DNA from 3 places in the Arthrobacter sp. NPDC058192 genome. Region 1 is predicted to be linked to each of the others. Evidence: predicted binding sites of a transcription regulator. Region 1 holds the regulator's gene; each other region holds the start of a gene.
The links. Region 1 encodes LexA, which represses DNA repair genes until DNA is damaged. Its sites were predicted from a motif close to TCGAACANNTGTTCGA; they were not measured.
Positions count from the first base shown of each region.

Region 2: the regulator LexA is predicted to act here: its motif matches at 3,689-3,704, upstream of ACFVVK_RS14005 (DUF6504 family protein).
Region 3: the regulator LexA is predicted to act here: its motif matches at 4,146-4,161, upstream of ACFVVK_RS00335 (LexA family protein).

Region 1 is NZ_JBHVVJ010000022.1:9,172-15,417, reverse strand. Features, by position in the region: gene hisH (imidazole glycerol phosphate synthase subunit HisH) at 1-396, opposite strand, end outside; gene hisB (imidazoleglycerol-phosphate dehydratase HisB) at 393-1,019, opposite strand; gene ACFVVK_RS18910 (histidinol-phosphate transaminase) at 1,113-2,231, opposite strand; gene ACFVVK_RS18905 (LysM peptidoglycan-binding domain-containing protein) at 2,299-2,700, opposite strand; gene lexA (transcriptional repressor LexA) at 3,053-3,802, shown strand; gene ACFVVK_RS18895 (ATP-dependent DNA helicase) at 3,805-5,946, opposite strand; gene hflX (GTPase HflX) at 5,939-6,246, opposite strand, start outside.
Region 2 is NZ_JBHVVJ010000013.1:64,641-70,886, forward strand. Features, by position in the region: gene ACFVVK_RS13975 (SOS response-associated peptidase) at 1-410, shown strand, start outside; gene ACFVVK_RS13980 (VOC family protein) at 499-921, opposite strand; gene ACFVVK_RS13985 (chorismate mutase) at 942-1,262, shown strand; gene ACFVVK_RS13990 (MFS transporter) at 1,301-2,551, opposite strand; gene ACFVVK_RS13995 (ArsR/SmtB family transcription factor) at 2,626-3,168, shown strand; gene ACFVVK_RS14000 (hypothetical protein) at 3,221-3,607, opposite strand; gene ACFVVK_RS14005 (DUF6504 family protein) at 3,810-4,145, shown strand; gene ACFVVK_RS14010 (DNA polymerase III subunit alpha) at 4,142-6,246, shown strand, end outside.
Region 3 is NZ_JBHVVJ010000001.1:57,094-63,339, reverse strand. Features, by position in the region: gene ACFVVK_RS00365 (L-idonate 5-dehydrogenase) at 1-418, shown strand, start outside; gene ACFVVK_RS00360 (gluconokinase) at 415-984, shown strand; gene ACFVVK_RS00355 (VOC family protein) at 1,117-1,473, shown strand; gene ACFVVK_RS00350 (putative quinol monooxygenase) at 1,507-1,809, shown strand; gene ACFVVK_RS00345 (hypothetical protein) at 2,021-2,353, opposite strand; gene ACFVVK_RS00340 (Y-family DNA polymerase) at 2,394-3,674, opposite strand; gene ACFVVK_RS00335 (LexA family protein) at 3,701-4,132, opposite strand; gene ACFVVK_RS00330 (metalloregulator ArsR/SmtB family transcription factor) at 4,356-4,706, shown strand; gene ACFVVK_RS00325 (aquaporin) at 4,703-5,407, shown strand; gene ACFVVK_RS00320 (arsenate reductase ArsC) at 5,404-5,814, shown strand; gene ACFVVK_RS00315 (FAD-dependent oxidoreductase) at 6,019-6,246, shown strand, end outside.

The sequences.
Region 1 (6,246 bases):
CTTGCCGGGCCACTCCCCCATGCCTTCAGCCTCGGTGCCGTGTTCGACGCCGGCCTCGAACAGCACTTGGAGTCCGACGCAGATAGCCAGCACGGGCCGGCCGCCCGCGACGCGGCGGCCGATCATGCGGATCGCGTCCACGGACTTGAGCTCCCGCATGACGGTCTCGAAGGCACCGACGCCGGGGACAACGAGCCCGTCGGCATTCAGGACGTCTGCAGGCTTGGAACTGAGGATGACTTCGGCGCCGGCCCGCTCCAGCGCGCGGACGGCAGAGCGGACGTTGCCGGAACCATAGTCCAGCACCGTCACGGTGGGTTTGCCCTCCGGGGAAGCGGGCTTGGTGCTTGCGGCGGGGTCGATGATCGCCCCGCCGCGGAGGATCGGGCCGCTCACAGGGCACCCTTGGTGGACGGGATGCCTTCGACGCGCGGATCCGGTTCGACGGCTGCGCGAAGGGCACGTGCGAAAGCCTTGAACTGGGCCTCGACGATGTGGTGGGGGTCGCGTCCCGCTGTGACGTTCATGTGCAGGCAAATCCCGGCGTGGAGCGTGATCGCCTCGAAGACGTGGCGGGTCAGGGAGCCCGTGAAGTGGCCGCCGATCAGGTGGTATTCCTGTCCTGCCGGCTCCCCTGCGTGGACCAGGTACGGACGGCCCGACACGTCAACGACCGCCTGCGCGAGGGCTTCGTCCAGGGGGACGGTCGCCTCGCCAAAGCGGCGGATCCCTGCCTTGTTGCCCAAGGCCGTGCGCAGCACCTCGCCGAACGTGATGGCCACGTCCTCGACTGTGTGGTGAACATCGATGTGGGTGTCGCCGGAGGCCTTGACGGTCATGTCAATCAGGGAGTGCTTGCTCAGGGCCGTCAGCATGTGGTCATAGAAAGGGACCGACGTGTGGATGTCAGAGACACCGGTGCCGTCCAGGTTGATCTCGACCAGGACCGAGGACTCGCTGGTGGTCCGTTCCATACGGGCGGTCCGGCCCTCGGCGGCGGTAGATCCGGTGTTGCTCATGTAGGTGTGTCCTTTGGAAGAAGGCAGGAGGCGGGCTCAGTGGCAATGCTGCGCGCCAAGACTCTGTGACGGGGCGCTGGCTCCCCATCAAGTTTAAGCCCGCGGCTGGGCGGGAGTGTTCAGGATGCGTTCAAGGGCTTCAAGGAAGGCTGTGGTTTCCGTCTCCGTGCCTGCGGTCACGCGGAGATGCCCGGGGATGCCGACGTCGCGGATGAGGACCCCGGCGTCCAGCAAGCCCTGCCAGACCTCGTGGGGGTTCTCGAGGCCGCCGAAGAACACGTAGTTGGAGTCGGAGGCGGCCGGCTTCAGGCCCAGCCGGGTCAGTTCGGACACGATCCGGTCGCGCTGGCGCTTGATGTCGGCGACGTCCGCCATGAGAGCCACCCGGTGGCGCAGGGCGGCCAGGGCCGTGGCCTGGGTGATGGCAGACAGGTGGTATGGGAGGCGGACCAGGCGCAGGGCGTCGGCGACCTCCGGGGCCGCGGCCATGTACCCCAGGCGGGCCCCCGCCAAGGCAAAAGCCTTGCTCATGGTGCGGGAGACAATGAGCCGCTCCCGGCCCGGCAACAGTGCGAGGGCGCTAGGCGTGCCGTCGTGGGCGAACTCGTGGTAGGCCTCGTCGACGATCACGATGGTCTGGCTGGCCTCGCCGGCGTCGTAGACTGCCTCGACCACATCGGGCCCGAGTCCCGTACCGGTGGGGTTGTTCGGGGAGCACAGGAAAACGATGCTGGGCTGAAGCCCGCGGACCTGGCGGGCTGCGGATTCCGCGCTGAGCCCGTAGTCTGCCGCCCGCGTCCCGACGATGTATTCCGTATCCGTGCCGGACGCCAGCAGCGGGTACATCGAGTACGTGGGAGGGAAGCCGAGCGCTGTACGGCCGGGACCGCCGAAAGCCTGGAGGATTTGCTGCAGCACTTCGTTGGAGCCATTTGCGGCCCAGATGTGCTCCGCGCCCAGACCGTGGCCGAGGTACTCGGCGAGGGCCTCCCGCAGTTCCGTGAACTCCCGGTCCGGATACCGGTTCAGCCCGGCGGCGGCGGCGCTGACAGCCTCGGTGATGGCCGCGCGGACATCGTCCGGGACGCCATGGGTGTTCTCGTTGACGTTGAGCAGGATGGGGACGTCGAGCTGGGGCGCGCCGTAAGGGCGCAGGCCACGCAAATTGGTTCGAAGGGGCAGTCGGTTGAGGCGCTCAAGCTGGTCAGTCACGTGACCAGTTTAAGTGGAACCGGCACGGGCGCTGAAACTGTGACAGCCAGGCGGTGTTCCAAGGTGGCTAGTTCGACGGGACGAACAGCTGCTGGCCCGGCATCACATGCGCGGCATCGAGGTTGTTCAGCTGCACGATATCGGCCACGACGTCGCGGGGATCGCGTTCCGGGGCCACGGAACCTGCGATGGCCCAGAGCGTCTCCCCCGGCTGGACTGTGACGGAGATGGCGGGCGTCACCGTCAGCTGGTCCGCGGAATCCGCCGCCTTGGCCGGAGCAACGAGGAATCCGCTGAACGACAGGATGAGCGCCGCCAGCAGGATCAGCGGGACACCAAAAAAGACGAAGCGTCCGCGCCGAGTCAGGCGCAGCGGCGGCTGCTTTGATCGGCCGGCGGAGACCGAAAAAGCGCTGCGGGCAAAAGAGCCGGGAACCAAACTGGCGTGGGACGCGCTTGCTGCTGACATGAACTGAGCCCTCCTGGACCATACGGTGCCGCCCGGCGTGCTCCACTTACCGCCGCCAACCGGCCAAACTTTCGAACATAAAACCGAACGATCTGTTCGACTCCCCAAACTCTGAATCGAACACATCTTCGAATCCTGCTGGTTCTGTTTTAGCACTTAGTAACGAACGATGTCGAGACTCGCTAGAACAAATGTTTGAAAAAGCTCTGCGGCTGGCCTACTTTTGAGGGGTAGACAACCACTTGTGAACTCGATCATTGGTAGTTGATCAGCAGGGTCTGACATTTCAGGCCTGGTGTTCCCGGTGACAGTAGCCACGGCGACCGGGCGGAACGGAAAGGCATTGGCGAACATGGCAGCACAAGCCACCGGCGGACGGGCAACCTCACGGAGCGCCCAGCCCGCACGGGCCCCTAAGAGCCTCACCGTCCGCCAGAAGAAAATCCTGGAGACCATCCAGCGTTCGGTCACTGACAACGGCTACCCGCCGTCCATGCGCGAAATCGGCGATACCGTCGGGCTCGCCAGCCTGTCGAGCGTCACCCATCAGCTCTCCCAGCTCGAAAAGCTGGGCTACCTGCGGCGCGATCCGAAGCGCCCGAGGGCGATGGAAGTGCTGATGCCCCTGACCCTGGACGAGGGGCCCGCCTCCATCTCGGGTGTCGGGAAGTCCAGCGGCCTCCGCACCGTCGGAGGGCTATCCGTCACTGAACTGGCCAGCGCCACCGACACGGCCATGGTGCCGTTTGTCGGACGCATCGCGGCCGGTGGGCCAATCCTCGCGGACCAAGTGGTGGAGGACGTCATGCCCCTCCCGCGCCAGCTCGTGGGCCACGGCGAACTGTTCATGCTCAAGGTAGCCGGCGACTCGATGATCGATGCCGCCATCTGCGACGGCGACTGGGTGGTGGTCCGCCGCCAGGGTGACGCCGTGAACGGCGACATCGTTGCCGCACTGCTGGACGACGAAGCCACAGTCAAGACGTTCCGTCAGCGGGACGGGCACACCTGGCTGTTGCCGCAAAACACCCAGTACGAGCCCATCCTGGGCGACCACGCCGTGATCATGGGCAAGGTCGTCTCGGTGCTGCGCTCCCTTTAGCGCTAGGCCTTCGCGGCGTCCTTCGCAAGGCGCTTGAGGGCGGCCACGGCGATGGACGGATCGGTGGTCGGCCAGAAGGGCGGAAGCGCGGCCCGCAGGAAGCCGCCGTAGCGCTCCGTGGACAACCGTGAATCAAGCACCGCCACCACTCCCTTGTCCGACGTCGAACGGATCAGGCGGCCGGCCCCCTGGGCGAGCCGGATCGCGGCGTGCGTGGCAGAGACGGACATGAAACCGTTGCCGCCGGACTGCGCAACGGCGCGCGACCGAGCCGTCATCAACGGGTCGTCAGGCCGCGGGAAGGGGATCCTGTCGATGACCACCAGCCGGCAGGACACCCCCGGAACGTCGACGCCCTGCCACAGTGACATGGTGCCGAACAGGCACGTGTCCGGCTCGTCGGCAAACTGCCGCACAAGCGCCGTCATGCTCGACTCCCCCTGGCACAGGATGCTCATGCCCAGCCGCGGCCGCATGGCGTCAGCGGCTTCCTCGGCCGCCCGCCGGGACGAAAACAGGCACAAGGCGCCGCCGCCGGAGGCACGGATCAGCTTCTCCAGTTCGTCCAGGGCCTCCGGCGAGGTTCCCCGGCCGGGTTTGGGCAGGTGCTGGGCAACATAGAGGATGCCCTGCTTCGGATAGTCGAAGGGCGATCCGACGTCGACGCCGGTCCAGCACGGGGCGCCGCTGCCCACAAGGCCGAGGCCGCCGGCCGCAGGCTCGAAGGCCGCCCCGATAGCCAGCGTCGCCGACGTCAGGATGACGGTGTGGTCGGCGAACAATCCCTCACGCAGGCGCCCCGCAACGCTCAGCGGAGCAACGTTGATCAAGGCCGGCGCGCTATCGTCGGGCTGGGAGTAGCCTTGCGCCGGATCAAAGGTGCTGTTGCGGGAGAACCACACCACCTCACGGTTTTCCCGCGCGGCCAGGAGCCGTTCGCAGAGTTCCAGGATGACCATCAGCCGGGAGCGAGCCAGCTGGCGGCCGCCGTCGGCCGTTGTGGAGCTGTCCCCCTTGGAATCGGACAGCGCGGCACGGCAGGCGTCGCGCAGCTGGTCGATGCAGTCCAGCTGTTCCGTGTTCAAACCGTTCGGCATCAGCCCGCTGGGGACTCCGGCAAGGGCCAGTTCCAGATGGGACGCGGCATTGTTCAGCGCGTCCACGGTGATGCCGGTGTGCTTCCGCGCCCCGGAGGCAGCGGCGTGCACCATGGCCACGGAGAGCTGGCCGGAGACCGCGCCGGTGACGCGGTCCTGCAGTTCGTGGGCCTCGTCCACCACCACGACGTCGTACTCGGGCAGGACCGCCAGGCCTTCGAAGGCGCTGACGGCCAGCATGGCGTGGTTGGTGACGACGACATCGGCGTCCGCGGCGTTCTGGCGGGCCAGTTCGCTGAAGCACTCAGCAGCGTGCGGGCACTTTTGCGCGCCCAGGCATTCCATGGAGGTGACGGAGACCTGTCGCCAGGCCCGGTCCGTGACCCCGGGCATCAGTTCATCCCGGTCCCCCGTGGCCGTCTCCTCGGCCCACTCGCGCAGGCGGACCACTTCCTTGCCGAGCTGGGAGGACGGGCCCCCGAGCGCGGCGGCGAAGTGCGGCACGCTGGTGTCCTCGCCAAGGGAAAACAGCTGCCCCTCGGAGGGTTCTTCGGACGGGAAGCCGCCCTCGAGTTTGTGCCGGCACACGTAGTTGGCCCGGCCCTTCACCAGGGCGACCTTGACGGGGCGCTCCAGGGCGGGCGTGATGGTCTTCAGCAGCCTGGGCAGGTCCCGGCCAACAATCTGGGTTTGCAGCGCCAGGGTGGCGGTGGAGACCAAGGTGGGCTTGTTGCTGGTCAGCGAGTGGGCGATCAGTGGAATCAGGTACGCCAGGGATTTGCCGGTGCCGGTACCGGCCTGGACCAGCAGGTGGTCGCCGCTGTCGATCGCGCGCGCCACCTGCCGGGCCATTTCATGCTGTCCGTCGCGGCTCTGGCCGCCCATGCCGGACACGGCACGGTCGAGCAGTTCAAGAACGAACTCCTCGCCGCCCCCGCCGTCGGCGTCCACCGATTTTGCCTCCGCCGTGTCCGCGTCCGTGTCCGCGTCCGCGGTTTTGCCGTCCGTACGGTCAGCGCCAGCTTTGGTCACCGCAGCCTCAGTCATTGCTGATGAAGGGATCCAGTTCAGCGGCCAGTCCTTCACGGACCATCACCACAGCGCGGGTCCCGGTTTCCTCGTGGTCCAGGCTCAGGATCTCGGCGTCGGAATCGTGCAGCTTGCTGAGCAGGTCCCCGCGGTTGTACGGGATCAGCAGCTCAAGCTTTACGCTGGGCCGCGGGATGCCGTCACTGATGGCCTTCAGCAGTTCCGGAATGCCCTCACCCGTGCGCGCCGAGACCACTACGTGCCGCGGTTCGCGCTGCTTGAGCCGTTCGACCACGAACGGGTCGGCGGCGTCGGCCT
Region 2 (6,246 bases), on a different contig from region 1:
AGGGCCGCGGCAAGCAACCCTACTATGTGCATCCCAAGGACGGGCGGCCCATTGTGTTTGCCGGACTCTATGAATGGTGGAAGGACCCGTCCAAAGCCGAGGGCGACCCGGAACGCTGGATGCTCTCGACGTCGATCATCACCACCGACTCTCCGCCCGAGGGGTACGCCGGGGGCATGCTGGCCGAGCTGACCGCGCTGCATGACCGCGTTCCGCTGCCAATGGACCGCGACACTATGCAGACGTGGCTGGACCCGCAGGCCGACGACGCGGCCGGGCTCGTGGACCTGGTCCGGGCCGGGGCGCACGACGTCGCGGAAGGCTGGCGGATCGACGCCGTCGGCACCGCCGTCGGGAACGTCAAGAACGACTCGCCGGAACTCATCCAGCCGGTCGGAACCCTGTTCTAGCGCTGGGTTTGCCGGGCGGTCAGCGAGCCTGTCCGCCGGCTGGAGGCGGGGGGCGGCCCCTGCGGCGCCACAGTGTCTTCGAGGCCGGTCAGAGCGTCACTCTGCCGCCGCCGTCGACCGCCCAACTGGGGTTGAATGCGACCTCCCAGCGGTAGCCGTCCGGATCAGCGAAGTACCCGGTGTAGCCACCCCAGGGTTGCGTCTGCGGCGCAGCGGCAATGGCGGCGCCTGCCGATGCGGCGTCGGCCATGACCCGATCGACCTCCGCGGCATTGCCCAGATTATGGCTAAGTGTGATGCACGGAACCCCGGACGGGGGGTCAGTGCCGGCTTCGGCCTGCATTTGCCCGGCGTCCCAGAGCGAGAGGAGGAGGCCGTGGTTGATTTGGATGAAGAGCACCTCGCCGGGAACCTCCCGGTGGACGGGCCATCCAAGGCCGTCAACGTAGAAGCTGCGGGAGGCGGCAACACTGCGGACACCCAGTGAGATTAAGTCGACTCGTGGCTGCATCTTTGGATACTGTCAGAAACATGTCCACAAATCACACATTCGACAAAGACGCCCAGGCCGACAAGGAGCAGCTTGCAGCTGTGCGGGTGGCAGTTGACGAAGTGGATGAGCAGATTGTGGCGCTGATCGGCCGCCGGGAGCGGTTGATCCGGATCGCCGGAACCCTGAAGGCCGACAGTGCAGAGGTTCGGGCGCCGGGCCGCGTGGAGCGCGTGCTCGAACACGTCAAGGCGACAGCGGAACAGAAGGACATCGACGTCGAACTCGTCGAAAAGACCTACCGCGCCATGGTCGATGCGTTCATCGCGCTGGAACTCGAAGTGTACAAAGCCGGCAGCTGACTCGGCCGTGAGGTAACAACTGCCGGTTGGAGTGCCGCCTAGGATTCGACGTCGGCCGCGGCGATTGCCTTGTCCGTGAGGATGGGCATCATCCCGAGTAGGGCAAGGGTCAGCACTCCCATGATGCCGAACATGGCCTGCAGGCCCAGCCATTGGGCCAGCAGGCCGCCCGCTGCCGCCCCGAGCGGCATGGTGCCCCAGGCCAGCAGGCGGTAGGCGCTGTTGACTCTGCCCAGCAGTCCGTTGGGAGTAATGCGTTGGCGCAGGGATACGGTGATGACGTTCCAGAGCACGATCAGAATGCCCCCCACAAAGAAGACCGGGCCAAGAACATAGGGGTTGTTGGTCAGGGCGGGAGCGCCGATGAACAGCGCACCCCCGAAGACCGTGAGCGTCAGCGACTTTGACCGGCCCAGCCTGGCCTCCACCCGTTCGGAAATGAACGAGCCGACCACGGAGCCGAGAGCGGAGGTCGTCAGGAGTAGGCCGAACCCCACCTCGGACAGTTTCATTTCTGAGGCCGGTCCCACGGCAAACAGCACCAGGACCGCGAATGCCGCACTGGACGCGAAGTTGAAGACTCCGGTCATCACCGCGAGCGTGCGAAGGATTTTCTGGTTCCAGAGGAACCGCAAACCCTCACCGATGTCGGATCGCAGCGTCGACTTCTGCTCCCGCTCAACGCGGAAAGTCCCCGGGACCATGAGCAGGACACCGACGGCGGCGAGCCACAGTGCCGCCGGCACGGCAAAACCCGCAACGACGCCGAGGGCCACCAGCAGCCCGCCCAGCGGGGGGCCCACGAACTGGTTGGTGGTGAGCTCGACGGCGTAGAGCCGGCCGTTAGCGCGCGAGAGCTGATCGCGCTGGACTACCTGGGGCATGATCGACTGCGCCGAAGTGTCGTAGAGCGTTTCAGCCACACCGACCATCAATGCGACGACGTAGAGTGCCGCAATGGAGCCGAAGTCCAGCAGGATGAGGCCGACCAGCACGGCGGGCAGGAGCGCGCGGCTGAGGTTGGCCCACAACATGAGCTTGCGCCGGTCCAGCCGGTCGGCCAGCGCCCCAGCAGTCAGGGCGAAGAGAAGCCAGGGAAGCGTGGCGGTGACGGTAAGCCCGGCGACCGCTGTGGGGGACTGAGTGAGCTGAACGGCCAGAAGCGGTAGCGCGATCTTGAAGACGCCGTCCGCGAGGTTGGACAACCCGGATGAGGTCCACAGCTTCCAGTAGGACGCACCCAGCGGCGCACGTTGCCGTTCTTTTACCTGGCCCGCGGGAATGGTCATAGGTGGACCATTCCACATTGATTGAGAAAGTTCAAGGTGGTTGAGTTTAGTACATCAGTTTGTAGGATAGAGACATGGCGGACGCAGGGCAGAAGATCCCGGACAAGAAAAAACCCGTAGCGAGCGCCCGGGAGATTAAGGCATTGGCCCATCCGCTGCGCTTGAGGATCCTGCGCCTGTGCGGGCTCCACGAGCTGACCAACAAGCAGCTCGCCGACCGACTGGGCCAGGACCCGGGGACGGTTCTCTATCACGTGCGGCAACTGCTCACAACCGGATTTCTTGAGCCCGCCGAAGTCCGCACGGGAGTCAGCGGTGCGCTGGAGAAGCCGTATCGTTCCACGGGGCGGTCCTGGAACCTGGACACCGCACTGAATGAGGCCGGCCCGGGCGGTCCGCTGGCGCCGCTGGAGGCGTTTCGGGAAGAGCTGACGGAAGCGGGGCCGGATGCGCTCGCCAGTCTCTCACGCTTCGTTCTGCACCTCTCCGAGGGCGACGTTGAGGACCTCGTCACGCGGATCGAGGCTGTGCTGAACGAATATACCGACAGTGACCGGCAGCGGCCGGACCAGCCCGCGTTCGGCGGTATCTTTGTCCTCCACCGGTCGCCGGACTAGGCCGTCCCCGCTACAAAAACGCGACGGCAGCCGGTGCGCCAGATGCCGCCGGCTACAAGGCCTCTTCCACGGGCACGTTGGCCTGGTAGTCCCGGCCATCCGCGTCGCTGAACGCCGTCATGAGGTGGCCCTTCGGCAGCCCCAGCACCGTGGCGAGCGGGAAATGGCCGGTGATGGTGTTGCCCGAGTGCTCGACCCCGTTGAGGTCGAAATTTTCCTCGGTGCCGTCATGGCTGAAGCAGAAGAAGGAAACTGCTTCACCATTCATGAATTCGATCCCCATTCTGCGCTGATGGGAGTAGTCCGGGGTGGCCGCCAGGAGACCCACCACATATGCGCCCTGGCCGGGAATGTTGCCTTCAATATCAAAAGTCGCCACCAAGATTGATTCCTTGGCGGCGATCCTTACGTGCTTCAGGAGTGCGTTATGGGAGCTCATGGCTCAATCCTGCTACCTGCATCAGCGTCCGTCCACCCCTGAGATGGGTTTTGCAGCGCCTCCGGCGTAGACTGGTTTTATTCGAAGATATGTTCGAATACCTGAGGAAAAATAGTAGAAGAACTACTAGAAGAAGCGCTAGAAGCGGAAAGCCGAAGCGGGGACTGGGCCGGCCCCAGCCCGGACGGGGTCGGGAGGCAGTGTGGGCATGTTCAGCGAGTCCGTGGAGGTGGCCTGCCTGCCCTCAGGCCAGCCCCTGCGCCTCGTTTGGAAAGGCCGGCATTACACGGTCTGCGCTGAGCCCGTCCGCTGGTATGAACGACGCCAGTGGTGGACGGAGGAAAGCCGGGCGCCGCTCGGGAGCGGTGCGGGGCTGGTGGACCACGAGATCTGGCGGGTCCAGGTGCGCGCTGCGGGGGAGGACGCGGCAGAACCCACCCTCACCCTAGACCTGAGCCGGCATATCGGCAGCGGGCGGTGGCGGCTTGTGAGGATCCACGACGCCCTGCACCCCATGCGGAGGGCTGAACCAGCATGAGCTTCACCCACCTGCATGTCTCCACCGCCTTCAGCGCCCACTACGGCGTCTCGTGGCCCGATGAACTTGCCGCCGCCGCAGCCGCCGACGGCGCCACCGCGCTGGCCTGCACGGACCGGGACGGACTGTACGGAACAGTAAAGCACCTGAAAGCGTGCATGGCGGCGGGACTGGAGGCGATCGTCGGGGTGGACCTCGCGGTCTTTGACAACGACGGCGACCTCCGTACCCAGCTGGGGGGACGCGTCGTCGTGCTGGCGCACGGGCACAACAACGGCGCCGGTTACCGGGCCCTGTGCCGGTTGATCTCCGACGCCCATGCCCGCACCACGGGCAAGGCCGGGGGAACGGTGCCGGTGGCCGTCACCAGGGCCGAACTGGCCTCGCGGACCTTGCACCCGGAAACCCTCCAGCCGGTCCTGACGGTGCTGATCGGCCCGGACTCCGACGTCGGCCGCGCCATGGGCGGCCGCCGGTACTTGCGCCCCCGCACCCTGTTCAAACGCTGGCTGGACGCCATGCCGCCGGGCACCCTTGCCGCGGAGGTCGTTTCCCAGCTCAGCCCGCCAGGGGAAGCACTGAGCACCGCCCACGCGGTGCGCATGCTCAAACTTGCGGCAGAACACGGGGTCCCCGCGGTGCTGACCAACGCCGTGCGGTATGTCGCCGAGGACGGCGCGGCAACAGCTGATGTGCTTGACTCCGCCAGGACGCTCAAATCCCTCCCCGAACTCTCCGCGGCCCCGTTGCTGCAGCCCAACGGGCAGGGCTGGCTGAAATCGGGTGCCCAGATGCTGCAACTGGGCAGGGAAATTATCCACGCCGCGGGGTACGGCACGGCGGACCTCAGACGGCTTCTCGCCCAGACCGAGGCGCTCGCGGACCGCTGCCGCATGGATCCGGTGGCCGATATGGGCTGGAAACAGCCTGTGGTCCCGGAAGCGTCCGTGATCGGGATCGCCGGAGACGCGCTCGCAGAGCTGACCCTGCGCTGTGAGGCCGGCATCGGGCGCCGTTTCCCGGGAATCTCCGGGCAGCGGGAACAGCAGATGCGATCCCGGCTGAAGCACGAGCTCCGGATCATCGACTCGCTGGGCTTCGCCTCCTACTTCCTGACCGTCGCGGAGGTCTCGCGGATGATCATGGCCATGGGCGTCCGGGCAGCCGCCCGCGGCTCGGGCGCCTCAAGCCTGGTCAACTACCTGATCGATGTCAGCCAGGTGAACCCGCTCCAGCACGACCTCATCTTTGAGCGCTTCCTCTCCCGCGACCGCGCCACCCTGCCCGACATTGATATCGACGTCGAAAGCGCCGAACGGCACAACGTCTACCGGAAGATCTTTGAGCGCTTCGGGGCGGAGCGGGTCACGCTGATGAGCATGCAGAACGGCTACCGCGCTCGCGGTGCCGTGCGGGATGCCGGCCTGGCGCTGGGCATGGACGACGGCGAGGTCGGGGAGATCGCCAAGCAGCTGTGGCGTTTTTCTGCCCGGCACTTCCGCGAAGCCCTCGTGGAGAAACCCGAACTGAAGGAATTCGCCGACCGGGTGGAGCAGCGCGGCTTTGGCGAAAACCAGCAGCTGGACCTGCTGGTGGACCTCACGGAACGTCTGGACCGGCTGCCCCGCCACATCTCCATGCACCCGTGCGGCGTCATTCTTGGCGATGCCACCCTGCTGGACCGCACTCCGGTGCAGCCCAGCGGCCTGGGACTGCCCATGAGCCAGTTCGACAAGCACGACATGGACCCGATGGGCATGCTCAAACTCGATGTCCTGGGCGTCCGGATGCAGAGCGCCATGGCCTTCGCCGTCCGGGAAGTGATCCGTCTCCACCCCTCCAAGGCTGAGGTGGTCGCCGCCGGCGCGCATCCGGCCGGTCCGGACGGGGCAGGCCCGGATTACATCGCCGAGGACGGCCGGATTGACCTTAACGCGGTCCCGCTCGACGACGAGCCCACCTACGAACTGATCCGCAGCACCCACACCCTGGGCTGTTTCCAGATCGAATCCCCGGGCCAGCGCGAACTCATCGGAAAACTGGCGCCCCGGGAATTCAACGACCTCATTATCGACATCTCCCTCTTCCGGCCCGGGCCGAT
Region 3 (6,246 bases), on a different contig from region 1:
CGCCACAGCCGTCGGCGCGGATGAGGTGATCGATGCCGCAGACACCGAAGCCATCGCCGCCGTCGAGGCCGACGTCGTGATCGAATCCTCCGGCAACCACCACGGGTTGGCCTCTGCCATCAAAGGCGCGGTACGCGGCGGAACAGTGGTGATGGTGGGCCTGTTGCCCACCGGCATGCAGCCGGTTCCCATCTCACTGGCCATCACCCGCGAACTGCAGCTGCTGGGCTCGTTCCGCTTCAACGACGAGATCGACGACGTCATCACCGCCCTCGCCGACGGCTCCCTGCACATCGAGCCCGTCATCACGCACGAATTCCCGCTGGCCGACGCCCTCCACGCGTTCGAGGTGGCCAAGGACTCCACCAGCTCCGGCAAGGTTCTCCTCTCCTTCGGCGATGCCGGGCAGACCCAATGAGCGGGCATCTGCCTCCCTTGGTAGTGATGGGTGTGTCCGGCTGCGGAAAGTCCACCGTCGGCGCCCTCCTGGGGCAGCGGCTGGGCATGCCGTTCTTTGACGGGGATGATTTCCACCCGGCAGCCAACAAGCAAAAGATGGCCGCCGGGGTTCCGCTGACGGACAGGGACCGGGAGCCGTGGCTTGCCCGGCTGGGTGAGTTGCTTGCAGCGAAGGCCGACGGCGGCGCGGGAGTACCTCCGATTGTTGCCTGCTCCGCGCTGAAGCGCCGGTACCGGGACCTCCTGCGCAGTCATGCACCGGATATTGTCTTCGTCCACCTCGCCGGCACTGAGGCAACAATCGGCGCACGGATGGACGCCCGTTCCCACGAATTCATGCCGCGCGCACTGCTGGAATCCCAGTTTGCCGCGCTGGAGGACTTGGCGGCGGACGAGGCCCACGTTCTCGGCGACATCACCCAGCCCCTGGACATCTTGGCCGAAACGCTCGAGCTGAAGCTGAAGCCCGCGGATGCAGTCATGACTGGAGCCGATGACGCTTCCGGAAGTCCCCCAACTGCGTGAAGTAGGAGAGGGTTTCCTCCCCGGCTCAAGCCGCGGAACCCGCGCCACAGGACACAGAAGCCACCGGCAGCTCGCCAATATCGTCTAGCAAACCGGGTGCAATCCGCCGGAAACGGCCCTAGAGTGTTGGCCATGGCTATCGCACGCTTCCCGGCCGTCGTGCTGGACTGTCCTGACCCCAAGGCCCTGGCCGAGTTCTACGGCGCCCTGCTCGATTGGAAGGTCGAGCTAGACGACGACTGGTGTTCCGTCCGCGCCGAGTACGGCGATTCGCTGAGCTTCCAGAAGGTCGACTCCTATACGCCGCCGCAATGGCCCGGCCAGGACGTACCGCAGCAGATGCACATCGACGTCGTGGTCGACGATCTCGACGCCGCCGAGGCTGCAGTGCTTGAGCTCGGCGCGACCAAGCACCAACACCAGCCGGGAACGTCGTTCCGGGTGTTCCTTGACCCGGCCGGGCACCCGTTCTGCCTCTGCCTGGACTAACCCCAGGCGTTATCAGCGGGAGTCCGTAGGGCTATGACCTTTGCCAATGTGGGAACGCTCGGCGCTGTCTCAGGGAAGCGCGACGAGCTGGTGCGCCACCTGACGCAGCGCAGTGAGACGCTCCGGCGGATCGGCTGCCTTGCTTACGAGGTTGGAGTCAACGACGACGACCCGGACACCGTGTTCGTGATGGAGCTGTGGGAGAGCGAGGAGGCCCACAGGTCCTCCCTCACGCTGCCGGAAGTCCAAGAATCCATTACCGTCGCACGCCCGCTACTGTCCGGCACGTTCGGAGGGTTTCGATTCAACGTTGTCGGGTCGCCGCTTCGCGACTGACATGAACCGATGTGGCGCTCGCGGGGGGTTCCCCCATGAAAGCTGGACGGCCCGCCCCTTTTGGACCTCCCGGTACTTGGATACCTGACCGCCTCCATGCTTTCGTCGCTGACTGGCCAGTGTCGATCCCGGGCGAGGAACACGGAGACGTCGAGTACGCGATCTCCCGGCATGAATGGGAGCTAAACGGAGCAGTCTGATGGGTGACGGTTCAATCGACGGTGACTTCTTCGGCATCGCTGATGTTTTCGAGGAGCCATTGCGTTGATAGTGTTTCCCGGCGGAGCGTGGCGACCCGACATGCAGAGGTGGAGTCGGTCCGGACCTGAACCCGCCAATATTCACTGCTCACCAGGTCACCGGCGACGACGGCTGCCGTGCCTCTGCTGTCCTGCACGGCATCCAATCCCTGCCAGTGCCGGGACTCGGCGGTGGGATCGACAAGCCAAATCTGTCCGTCGTGCCGGATGGCGAGGGGTTTGCCTGACAGGTCGGTCCGGACCTGGACGTTGTGGGTTCGGGCGGGGGCCTCGGTAATGGTCATGGGTATTCCTTCATGTTGCGGTCGTGCTGGTTAGTTCGGTTTAGGCGGCTTTGACGAGGGGGAGCTCGTCCCAGTGGGTGGTGTAGCGGGGCGAGAGCATGTCTCGCTTCATGGTCCAGTCCAGGCCGGTCCTGATGCCCGCGCGGCCCAGACCGATGGAGCCGCGTCCGTAGCGGCGGGTGACGTCTTCCAGGAGGGTGCCGATATGGCGTTCCTCGTGCTGGTTTTCGAACAGGGCCAGGGGTGCCTGGTTGCCGGTTGGCCGCAGGTCGGTGACCATGATGCCGGCCTTGGCGTACCTGATGCCTTCGTGGATGTGGGGGAGGAGGGCGTGGGCGGCCCTGGTCAGCAGGACCGGATCCGAGGTCGGCATCGGCAGGGCCAGGCACACCGAGGGGTAGGAAGTGTCTTTCGGGTTGTAGTGGGAGGTGGCGGCAAACGCGGTGAGGACTTTGGCCTGGAGGCCGTGTTGGGCCAGCCGCGCCGAGGCTTGCTGGCCATAGACGGACAGGACCTGCCGCATCCCGGCGGCGGTGGTGACGGGAGTGGCGAAGGAGCGGGAGAAGATGAGCTGGTCCCGGCCGATGCGTTCTTCCTCCATCGGGATGCACGGGGTGCCCTGCAGTTCCAGGACGGTGCGCATCATGACCACGGAGAAGCGGTCCCGGATCATGACCGGATCGGCCCGGGACAGGTCAAGGATGGACCGGATGCCCAGGACGTTGAGCCGTTTGGTCAGCCGGGCCGCGACACCCCAGATCTCGATCACGGACAGGCGGCGCATCAAGGCTTCCCGGTCTGTGGCGGGCACGGAGTCCCAGTGGCAGACCCCGCCGAAGGCCGGGTTGTTTTTGGCCCACTTGTTGGCCAGTTTCGCCAGCGTCTTCGTCCCGGCGATCCCTACACAGACCGGCACCCCGACGTTCCGCCGCACGGTGGTCTTCATGGCCCGGCCCAGGGCCAGCAACTGCTCCGGGGTACCTTTGACGCCGAGGAAGGCCTCGTCAATGCTGTACACCTCCAGCCAGGCCGAGTACCTGCCCAGCAGCTCCATCACACGGGCGCTGATGTCCCCGTAGAGCTCGTAGTTGCTGGAGCGGGCAACGAGGCCCCACTCCTTGGCCCGCGGGGCCAGTTTGAACCACGGCTCACCCATCGGGATGCCGAGGGCTTTGGCTTCCGGAGAGCGGGTAACGGCGCAGCCGTCGTTGTTGGACAGGACGACGACGGGCCGGCCCTCCAGGGACGGGTCAAAGGCCCGCTCGGCCGAGGCGTAGAAGCAGTTCACGTCCACGTGCGCGATCTGCGGCATGTGCCGCATCGGGGTCGGCTTAGACATGGCTTTCCTCAAACATGGTGCAGGCAACGGGTCGCGACGCCCCAGATCACCAGGTCCGCCAGTGACGGGACGCGGATGTCCGGGTACGCCGGGTTGTCAGCCTGCAGCACGACGCCGGCTCCCGTGATGCGCAGCCGCTTGATGGTCAGTTCGCCGTCCAGAACCGCGACAACCACGGACCCGTCCTTGGGTTCCATGGCCCGGTTGACGATCAGTTCGTCGCCGTCGCTGATCCCGGCGCCTTCCATCGATTCCCCGGACACCCTCACAACGTAGGTGCTGGTGATGTCTTTGATCAGGTGCTCGTTCAGGTCGATCCGCCCGTCAAAGTAGTCCTGTGCCGGCGACGGATATCCGGCCGCGACGGGGACCGGGGAGATCAGCACCGACAACAACGAGCTGCCCGCGTCTATCACGCGGGGACCGATAATTATGCCCACAACACACCTTTATTCGAATATATGTTCGATATCTTCAGTGTAGCGGGACGGGCCGACAAAAGAACTTCTCCATCATGTTGCACCGGACGCTGTATCCCCGGAGGGCGCGTCCATCATCTTCTCCTCGTAGACCGCAGGGCGGCCCGAAACCTCCCAACCAGACGAACCGACCGCCGAAGGGATTGCGCGTTACATAGATAAGTGTAAATATTTACGTGTGCCTATGTCTTTGGAGTTGACCCCGGTCCAGGCGGTTGCGTGCTGCTCACCGCTGGCGCGGGAGCCGTTGTCCTCGTCCGAGGCGGACGGGATCGCGCCGCTGTTGAAGGCGCTGGCGGACCCGGTGCGGTTGCGGTTGATGTCTTTGGTTGCCTCGCACGAGGGCGGGGAGGCGTGTGTCTGCGACCTGAATGACGCCTTTGAGCTGTCCCAGCCGACGATCAGCCATCACCTGAAAATCCTGCACGAGGCTGGTCTGCTGGGCCGGGAGAAGCGTGGCGTCTGGGTCTATTACCGGGCCCGCACCGAGGCGCTGCAGAACCTCGCCGCCCTGATCGGGGGACAGGCCACGTGAGCGTCCTGGCCCGCCGGGCCGCGGCCGAGTTCGTCGGCACGGCCTTTCTGGTGATGGCCGTCGTCGGTTCCGGCGTCATGGCTTCCCGGTTGTCTCCGGACGACGCCGGGCTGCAGCTTCTGCAGAACAGCCTCGCCACAGGGGCGGCGCTCGTTGCGCTGATCGTGGCCCTGCAGCCGGTCTCCGCGTCCTTCAACCCTGTCGTGACGCTGGTCGAGCGGGCCCTGGGCGTGATCGACACCAGGATCGCGGCAGGCCTGATCGCCGGCCAGTTCCTGGGCGGCCTGGCCGGCGCAGTGGCCGCGAACCTGATGTTCGGGCTGGACGCGGTCACGTTCTCCACGCATGAACGCGCCGGGGCCGGACTCTGGCTCGGCGAAGGGATTGCCACAGCGGGGCTGGTGCTGATCATCTTCGGCACGGTCCGCTCTGGCAGGACCGACCGGGTCGCGTTCGCCGTCGGCGGCTACATCACGGCCGCGTACTGGTTCACCAGCTCCACCAGCTTCGCCAACCCCGCCGTCACGGTCGCACGGACGATCACTGACACCTTCGCCGGGATCGCACCCTCAGCAGCCCCAGGCTTCATTTTCGCGCAGCTGGCCGGCGGCGCCGCCGGCTTCGTCCTGGTCCGCGTCCTTTACCCCACCCTTGTTACTTCCGCCGCGGCCGCCGCGGCTGATCGAAAGGTGCTCTCATGAGCCACAAGCCCTCCGTCCTGTTCGTCTGCGTCCACAACGCCGGCCGCTCCCAGATGGCCGCCGCGTTCCTCACCACCCTCGGCAAGGGGGAGATCGAGGTCCGTTCCGCCGGGTCCCAGCCCGCGGACAAGGTCAACCCCGCGGCCCTCGAAGCGATGGCCGAGATCGGCATCGACATGTCGGCCGAGACCCCTAAGATCCTCACCACCGAGGCCGTCAAGGACTCCGACGTCGTGATCACGATGGGCTGCGGCGATGAATGCCCCTACTACCCGGGCAAACGCTACGAGGACTGGGTCCTGGAAGACCCGGCCGGGAAGGGCGTCGACTCGGTCCGGCCCATCCGCGACGAGATCAAGGGCAGAGTCGAAGCGCTTATCGCCTCGCTGACCCCGGCAACCGCATAGCCAACACGAGCAGGGGAGGGGGTGAGACACCATGACCACCGGCTGCTGCGACGACGCCGGCTGCGGCGACGACTGCTGCGATGACGAGCAGGGCTGCTGCTGACCCCACCTCCATCAGCATGGCCTGCCCGCCCCACCGGCGCGGGCAGGCACCCTACCGGAGAGGCATCACGAGTGCCGCCGATGATTGAAAATGAGGACAGCATGACATCACAGGAATCCCTGCCTGTCGCCGTGATTGGCGCCGGCCCGGTCGGTCTGGCCGCGGCCGCGCACCTGCTCGAACGCGGCCTGGAACCGCTCGTCCTCGAAGCCGGCCCAACACCCGGCGCCGCCATGAAGGAATGGGGCCACGTCAGGGTGTTCTCCACCTGGCGGTACAACCTCGACGCTGCCGCGGTCCGCCTGCTCGAGCGCACCGGCTGGGAATCG